Regions from separate parts of the Sporacetigenium sp. TC11 genome, predicted to be linked through region 2. Evidence: riboswitches for the same ligand, from Rfam matches in the RefSeq annotation. Region 2 holds a riboswitch; the other holds the start of a gene.
The links. Region 2 has a riboswitch for FMN ahead of ACUSRV_RS13575 (ECF transporter S component). Riboswitches for the same ligand answer to the same signal wherever they lie in the genome.
Positions count from the first base shown of each region.

Region 1: linked by a shared signal. The riboswitch ahead of ribD (bifunctional diaminohydroxyphosphoribosylaminopyrimidine deaminase/5-amino-6-(5-phosphoribosylamino)uracil reductase RibD) and the one ahead of ACUSRV_RS13575 (ECF transporter S component) in region 2 are both predicted to bind FMN.

Region 1 covers NZ_JBYVNY010000001.1:56,436-60,180, forward strand. The annotation lists gene ACUSRV_RS00275 (riboflavin synthase) at 1-193, opposite strand, end outside; gene ribD (bifunctional diaminohydroxyphosphoribosylaminopyrimidine deaminase/5-amino-6-(5-phosphoribosylamino)uracil reductase RibD) at 197-1,303, opposite strand; FMN riboswitch at 1,480-1,593, opposite strand; gene nhaA (Na+/H+ antiporter NhaA) at 1,659-2,786, opposite strand; gene hutG (formimidoylglutamase) at 3,034-3,745, opposite strand, start outside.
Region 2 covers NZ_JBYVNY010000010.1:69,707-73,451, forward strand. The annotation lists gene tsaB (tRNA (adenosine(37)-N6)-threonylcarbamoyltransferase complex dimerization subunit type 1 TsaB) at 1-488, opposite strand, end outside; gene tsaE (tRNA (adenosine(37)-N6)-threonylcarbamoyltransferase complex ATPase subunit type 1 TsaE) at 488-940, opposite strand; gene ACUSRV_RS13575 (ECF transporter S component) at 1,048-1,662, opposite strand; FMN riboswitch at 1,773-1,889, opposite strand; gene ACUSRV_RS13580 (amidohydrolase) at 1,950-3,110, opposite strand; gene ACUSRV_RS13585 (Tex family protein) at 3,175-3,745, opposite strand, start outside.

The DNA.
Region 1 (3,745 bases), on a different contig from region 2:
CTGCCATAACATCAACAGTAAATTTCCCGCTTTCAAATGATGTTACTGTAAGACAAACCCCATTAGTAGCTATACTATCTCCTAGCATTACTTCCTTAAGTACTTTATTAGCTTTAATTATTATTTTGGCTGATTTCTCAGATTTAATAATAGATTCAATCTTTCCAATTTCTTCTACTAACCCTGTAAACACGTCTTATTCCTCCTTTCTTATATAGCCTTCTATCATTATGTCATCTCCAAAGGCATGAATATTTATATCCTTAAGATTTATAGCATCTTTCATATATGATTTTCCTATTCCACCAACTGGAGTTTTTGAATTACTTCCTCCTATTATCTTAGGTGCAATAAAAGAATTTACTTTATCTACAATTCCCTCATTAAGTGCAGAGTAATTTAGCTCACTTCCACCTTCTAAAAGAACACTATCAATTTTTTTCTCTCCAAGTGCTTTCATTAAAAATACCAAGTCAACTTTATCACTAGATGAAGTAATAATTACTTCTGCTCCTTTTCCTTCTAAATCTTTTAACTTATCCTTATCAGCATTTTGAGTAGTTGCTATAATTGTTTTTGCATCGGATTTAAGATTTAAAACGTTTGCTTGTAGTGGAATTCTCAGCTTACTATCTACAATTATTCTTATGGGATCTTTTCCTTCACCATTTTCTAGTCTTGTATTTAAAAATGGATCATCCTTAAGTATTGTTCCTATTCCTACCATAATACCTGACACTCTATGCCTTAATTTATGTACGTATTTCCTTGACAATTCTCCTGTTATCCATTTGGAATCCCCAGTGTATGCTGCGATTTTTCCATCTAATGTCATAGCAGTTTTCATAATACAAAATGGAAGTTTTGTAGTTATATACTTTAAGAATATTTCATTTAATTTTCTTCCTTCTTCTTCTAGCACTCCACTAACTACTTCTATCCCATTGTCTTTTAGAATTTGTATTCCTTTTCCTGAAACTAGTGGGTTTGGGTCTTTTAAACCTATTACTACCTTCTTTATTCCTTTTTCTACTATTGCATTTGCACATGGAGGCGTTTTGCCATAGTGAGAACAAGGTTCTAGGGTAACATACATAGTAGCACCTTTAACATCTTCTGTTGCATTTTTAAATGCATTTATCTCAGCATGATTACTACCGTAAACTTCATGATATCCTTCTCCAATTACTTTTCCATTTTTTACTATTAAGGCTCCTACTAGTGGATTTGGGCTTGTATATCCTATTCCTTTTTGTGCTAATTCTAAAGCTCTTTTCATATACTTAATATCCAATATAACCACTCCAGTTTTTATGTAATTAAAAAACTCGCATTGCTTAAGTTTATATGTTTGAAATATTATTTCCATGTAATTAAAATAAGCCCTGAGAATGTATTCTCAGGGCTTTATTATGCACAAATAAACCATATCTAATACTATAATCCCAAATTTTGGAGTTATAACATTCGTACATATATTATAATCTTCTTTCATCCAGACTTTACTGTCGGCCTTGGAATCTAACCAAGTCAGCCTTTCGGCTCGCGGGCTTTACCGCCGGTGGGGAATTACACCCCGCCCTGAAGATTTATTTACTTTTCTTGATTTCATGATAACACCGCTAAAAGATCTTGTCAATTATATATTTAACAATTTTTTATTTACCACTTTTTATAATATAACTTAGACTCAATGATTTTTTTAATAAATCCACAGCAAATGTTATTACATAAGATATACCGACTGATATCACTAAAGAAATTAAAATTGATATTTTAGCTATATCTATTATATTATCAGAATTACTAAAAGCTATTTCAGCTACAAAAATAGACATTGTAAATCCTATGCTAGCAAGTACAGCTACATTAAATATTGATAGCCAACTTGTATTTTTAGGCTTTTGTGTTATGTGGAGCTTTGTTGCTATGTAAGTAAATAACATTATCCCTAGGGGCTTCCCTATAACTAATCCACAAATAATCCCTTGAATCAAAGTACTACCTTTATCAAAATCAATATTTGTATTTAATCTTATAGCCGTATTTGCAAAAGCGAATAATGGTAGTATAAAATAGTTTGATAAATTTGATATACTATGATCCAAATCGCGTTTTATTGGCATAGCTAATCCTAATAATACTCCACTAATAGTTGAATGTACTCCACTCTTATGTACCAAATACCAAAGGATTAATCCTAGAATCATATAGATATATGTCTTTTTAACTTTAAATACCTTATTTATAACATATATTATGGCTGTAATTAAAATGGCAATTGTAATATATATATAACTTATATTAGAGGGATAAACAACAGCTATAACTATTATCGAAATTAAATCATCTACAACTGCTAGTGATAATAAAAATATTTTGAGTCTGTGATTTAATCTATTTTCTAGTAGCATAAATATTCCTACTGCAAAAGCTATATCAGTTGCTATTGGTATACCTAACCCTTCTATATAAGCAGTACCTTTGTTAAATAATATAAATATTATTGCTGGTACTAATACCCCTCCTATAGCAGCTATAATTGGGAACGATGCTTTTTTAAAGCTAGATAAGTTTCCACATAATAGCTCTTTTTTTATTTCTAGAGACACCCCTAGGAAAAATATTGCCATTAAAAAATCATCGACAATCATCTTTATAGTAAAATTATTAAATACTTTTATTTCATCAAAAAAATAGTTATGAAAATATCCTAATGGACTATTAGCTATAATCAACGCAATTAAACTAGATATAACTAGTAATATTCCCGGCAAACACCTCATAGTACCACCCCATTTGTTAATAATTGATGTATATTAATATATAATGTTATGTAAACATGTACTATGACTATTCTATATAAATAATACATAATAGGGGTGTAGTGTGACAAAAACTCATGTAAATTGAACACATCATATAATCCGAGTTTCATCTCTCTATAACTTGTAAAAAGTCCTAGAATACAATGTATTCTAGGACTTTTTTAGCAAGGGACCTGCTCATTGGCACTATGAGCGTAGCGAATTTTTAAATATCTAAGTTATGAACTTTAGCTATTGTATTAACTACAGAAAAAATTAAAGTAGAAGCCAAATTTGCAGTAGTATTATCTTGATCAAATCTCGGTGATACTTCAGCTATGTCAAAACTTATTGTTTTATTAGATTTTAAGATATATTTAATAAGTTTTAATACTCTTTCTGGATCTAACCCTAAGGGTTGTGGTGCACTTACACCAGGCGCAAAAGCTGATGAAAATACATCAGTACATATTGTCATATAAATATGATCCTTTGATTTCATAAAGTCATCTATCTTATCTATTACATTCCAATGCCCGCTATCTGCAATATCTTTTGCCCATATATATTTAACTCCAAGCTTATCTGCAGTTTTAAATAACTCAACTGTATTGCCACGTTTTTGTATTCCAACGCAAAGATAAGAGTAATCTATATCTCTATATTTGCATATATCTGCTATTTGTCTAAACATAGTTCCTGATGTCCCACCATTTGGATATGGTCTAAGATCAAAATGAGCATCAAAGTTTATTATACCTATACTTGGTTTATCATTAGTTTGTGATAAATAATTCAATAATCCATTGTAGTGTCCAAAGGCAACTTCATGGCCTCCACCTAAAACAATAGGGAAGAGATTTAAGCTTAAAATCTTTTCTATGGCTTTTGAAAGTAACTCTTGGCTTTCTTCTAAAGTGCAATTTTCACAAAATATA
Region 2 (3,745 bases):
TCTCCTAATAAAATTACTTCTTCAGCTCCATTTTTTATATTTTCTACTAGTTCATCTATTGATACTACATTTATATCATCTATTGATATTAATTTATTGTCTTCCCATGTATACTTACTAGTATATACTTGATTTCTTTGGGCATCTATTATAGGAGATATAGTGAACTTAGATAAATTCATATTAAATGCCATGGATTCTAATGAGTTTACTCCAACAATAGGTATATCCCTAACATGTGCTATGGCCTTTGCTGTCGCCATCCCTATTCTAAGCCCTGTAAACGATCCTGGACCTATACATACACCTATTAAATCTATCTCATCTATTTTAACATCGCTTTCATTAAACATCTCTTCTATCATCGGCATAAGTTTTTGAGAATGAGTTTTCTTAGTATTTATAGTGTATTCTGCTATTAATTTTTCATTGTCCATTATAGCGATACTAGCAGTTTGTGAAGATGTATCTATGCCTAATACTTTCATTAAATCAACAACTCCTTAATAATTTCTTCGTATTTTTCTCCTTTTGGGTTTAATATCATTTCTCGCCCATTTTCTTTGTATTTAAGGTCTATATATAAATATTCATCAGGAAGTATATCCTCAATTAAATTTGCCCATTCTATTATACAAACTCCATCTGAGTTTATGTACTCATCAAATCCTATATCGTACATTTCATCACTACTTCCTATTCTATATACATCAAAGTGGTATAGAGGTACTCTACCTTCATATTCGTTTACTATTGTAAATGTAGGACTAGTTATATAATCATCGACTTCTAATCCTTTAGCTATACTCTGTGTCAAAGTAGTTTTTCCTGCTCCTAAATCTCCTATTAAGCATAAAATACTTTTTTTATCTAGTAATTTCCCTAATTTATATCCTATATCTTTTGTCTTTTCTTCATTTTCTAAATATATTTTCACCATTCAACCATCTCCATTATAAAGATTAACTATACTATTATATTATAACCAACTATTTTAATAAAGCTTTGCAAAATAAAAAAAGCGCTTTAAGCGCTTTTTTATCTTTTTTATCCTTTTTTCAATATAGGTTCTACTTTCTTATATATTAATACTATTATTATTGACATTAAAATTCCCTTTATTATATTAAAAGGTGATACCATCCATAGTATATAAGTAGGTAAATCTACAATCTTAGGATTTAATGCACTTCCCATACCTATTATAGCTTCCATTGGCATAAAGTTTGTATAGAATGGTATTAGTATATAGTAATTAGCTAATGCCCCTACTGCAGTCATAAATATAGTACCTAGTATAAGAGCTATTATAGACCCTTTTAACTCTTTTTTTCTTCTATATATAACTGATGTTACTAATACAAATGAACCACCAATTAAAAAGTTAGCTAGTTCTCCTACTCCACCTGTTTGAGTATTTGTTAAAGCTTGTAATATATTTTTTATAAGTTCAATTGTTATTCCAGCAACAGGTCCTAATGCCATACCGCCTAATATAGCAGGAACGTCTGATATATCTATCTTTAAAAAGTCTGGGAAAAGTGCTGGTATTGGGAATTGTAGAAACATAAGAACATAACATATCGATGATAGTATAGCTACTTTAACTAAAGTTGATGTTGAAAAATATCCAGTTTTATATTGTTTTGTTATTTCTTGCATTGTGAATACCTCCTAAATAAATTTTTGATTAGAAAATAAATAAGTCCGAAGATAAATCTTCAGACTTTTGTTCACAATGAATATAAATACATAATAAATATAATTATGCACTTAATCTTCTTTCATCCAGACTTTACTGTCGGCCTTGGAATTTAACCAAGTCAGCTACATAGTAGCTCGCGGGCTATACCGCCGGTCGGGAATTTCACCCCGCCCTGAAGATTTATCTTTTATTTAATTTTTTCTTGTTATAATTATATTTTATACTGAATAAAACTATTCGTCAATTATAATTTTTTATATACAACTTTTCCATCTATTAATGTATATTCTACATAACTTTGAACATCTAAAGGTTCATTATCCCATATAACTATATCCGCATCTTTTCCCACTTCTATAGACCCTACTCTATCTTCTATTCCCAAAACCTTTGCAGGATTTATAGTTATAGATTCTATAGCCTTTTCTTTTTTCATACCATGTTTTATAGCAATGGCAGCACATAGTGGCAAGTACTGAATAGGTATAACTGGGTGGTCTGTCATTAAACATACATCAAGTCCAGCATTAGATAGTATCCCGGCAGTATCAAAGGTTAAATTTCTTAGTTCTATCTTTGACCTTTCAGATAAACTTGGCCCTACTATAACAGGATATCCTTCTTCAACTAGTTCATCTACTATAAGGTGTCCTTCAGTACAATGGTCTAATGATAATCTTATATTAAATTCCTTTGCTATTCTTATAGCTGTAAACATATCGTCTGCTCTATGGGCATGTACTTTAAAAGGTATTTCTCTTCTAAGCACAGGCAATAGCGATTCCATCTTTATATCGTATTCTGGCTTTTCATTGTCTTCATCTTCTTCTTGAGCAACAATATCTTCTAAGTACTCTTCTGCCTTTTTAAGTGTTTCTCTTAAAAGTGCAGCTATAGCCATTCTAGTTTGAGGCATTTTGTCATCTTTTCCATATACATTCTTTGGATTTTCACCAAAAGCTATTTTAGAAGCAACAGGGTTTTTTATAATCATTTTATCTATTCTCTTACCATGAGTTTTTATAGCTATACATTGCCCTCCCATGACATTTGCACTTCCGGGAGTAGTACATGCAGATGTTATTCCTCCAGATACAGCTTCTGCAAAAGTTCTATCCATAGGATTTACTCCATCTATGGGATTTAAATGTGGAGTTATTGGATCTGTTTCTTCGTTTCCATCTGCCCCTTCAAAGCCCATACCATCTTCCCATAAACCTAAGTGTGTATGAGCATCTATAAATCCAGGATATATATACTTTCCTGTAGCATCTATAACTTCAACATCTAGTGGGACTACTATATCCTTTCCAATTTCAACTATCTTTCCATTTTCTATAAGAATATCTCCCTCTATAACTCCATTAGTCACAGTATTAATAATACCATTTTTTATGAATAACATTATACTTCCTCCTGATTTAACTATACATACTCCTTATTATAACATAAATACATTCTTTATTATTTTATATAGACTTCATAGATAAAGATACACGTTGTTTACTTAAATCTACAGATATTACTTTAATATCTACAGTATCTCCTATAGATACTATATCCATAGGATTTTTTACAAACTTATCACTCATCTCTGATTTATGAACTAATCCATCATTTTTAATTCCTATATCTATAAAAGCGCCGAAATCTACAACATTTCTAACTGTTCCTTTAAGTATCATGCCTGGTTTTATATCCTCTATTTTTAATACATCACTTCTAAATATAGGCTTCATACCTTCTTCTCTAGGGTCTCTACCTGGTTTTTTAATCTCATTTATGATATCTTTTAATGTAGGTGTCCCTACATTAAGTTCTTTGCTTAAATTTTCTATACCTACCTTATTAATTTGAGCGTCTATATCTTCTATATTTTTATTTGATATATCATCTAATTTATATCCTAGTTTTTCTATTAGTTTTTTGCATATATCATAACTTTCTGGATGTACTCCTGTATTATCTAGTGGATTTTTAGCATCTGATATTCTCATAAACCCTGCACACTGTAAAAATGCTGAAGGCCCCAACCTTTTA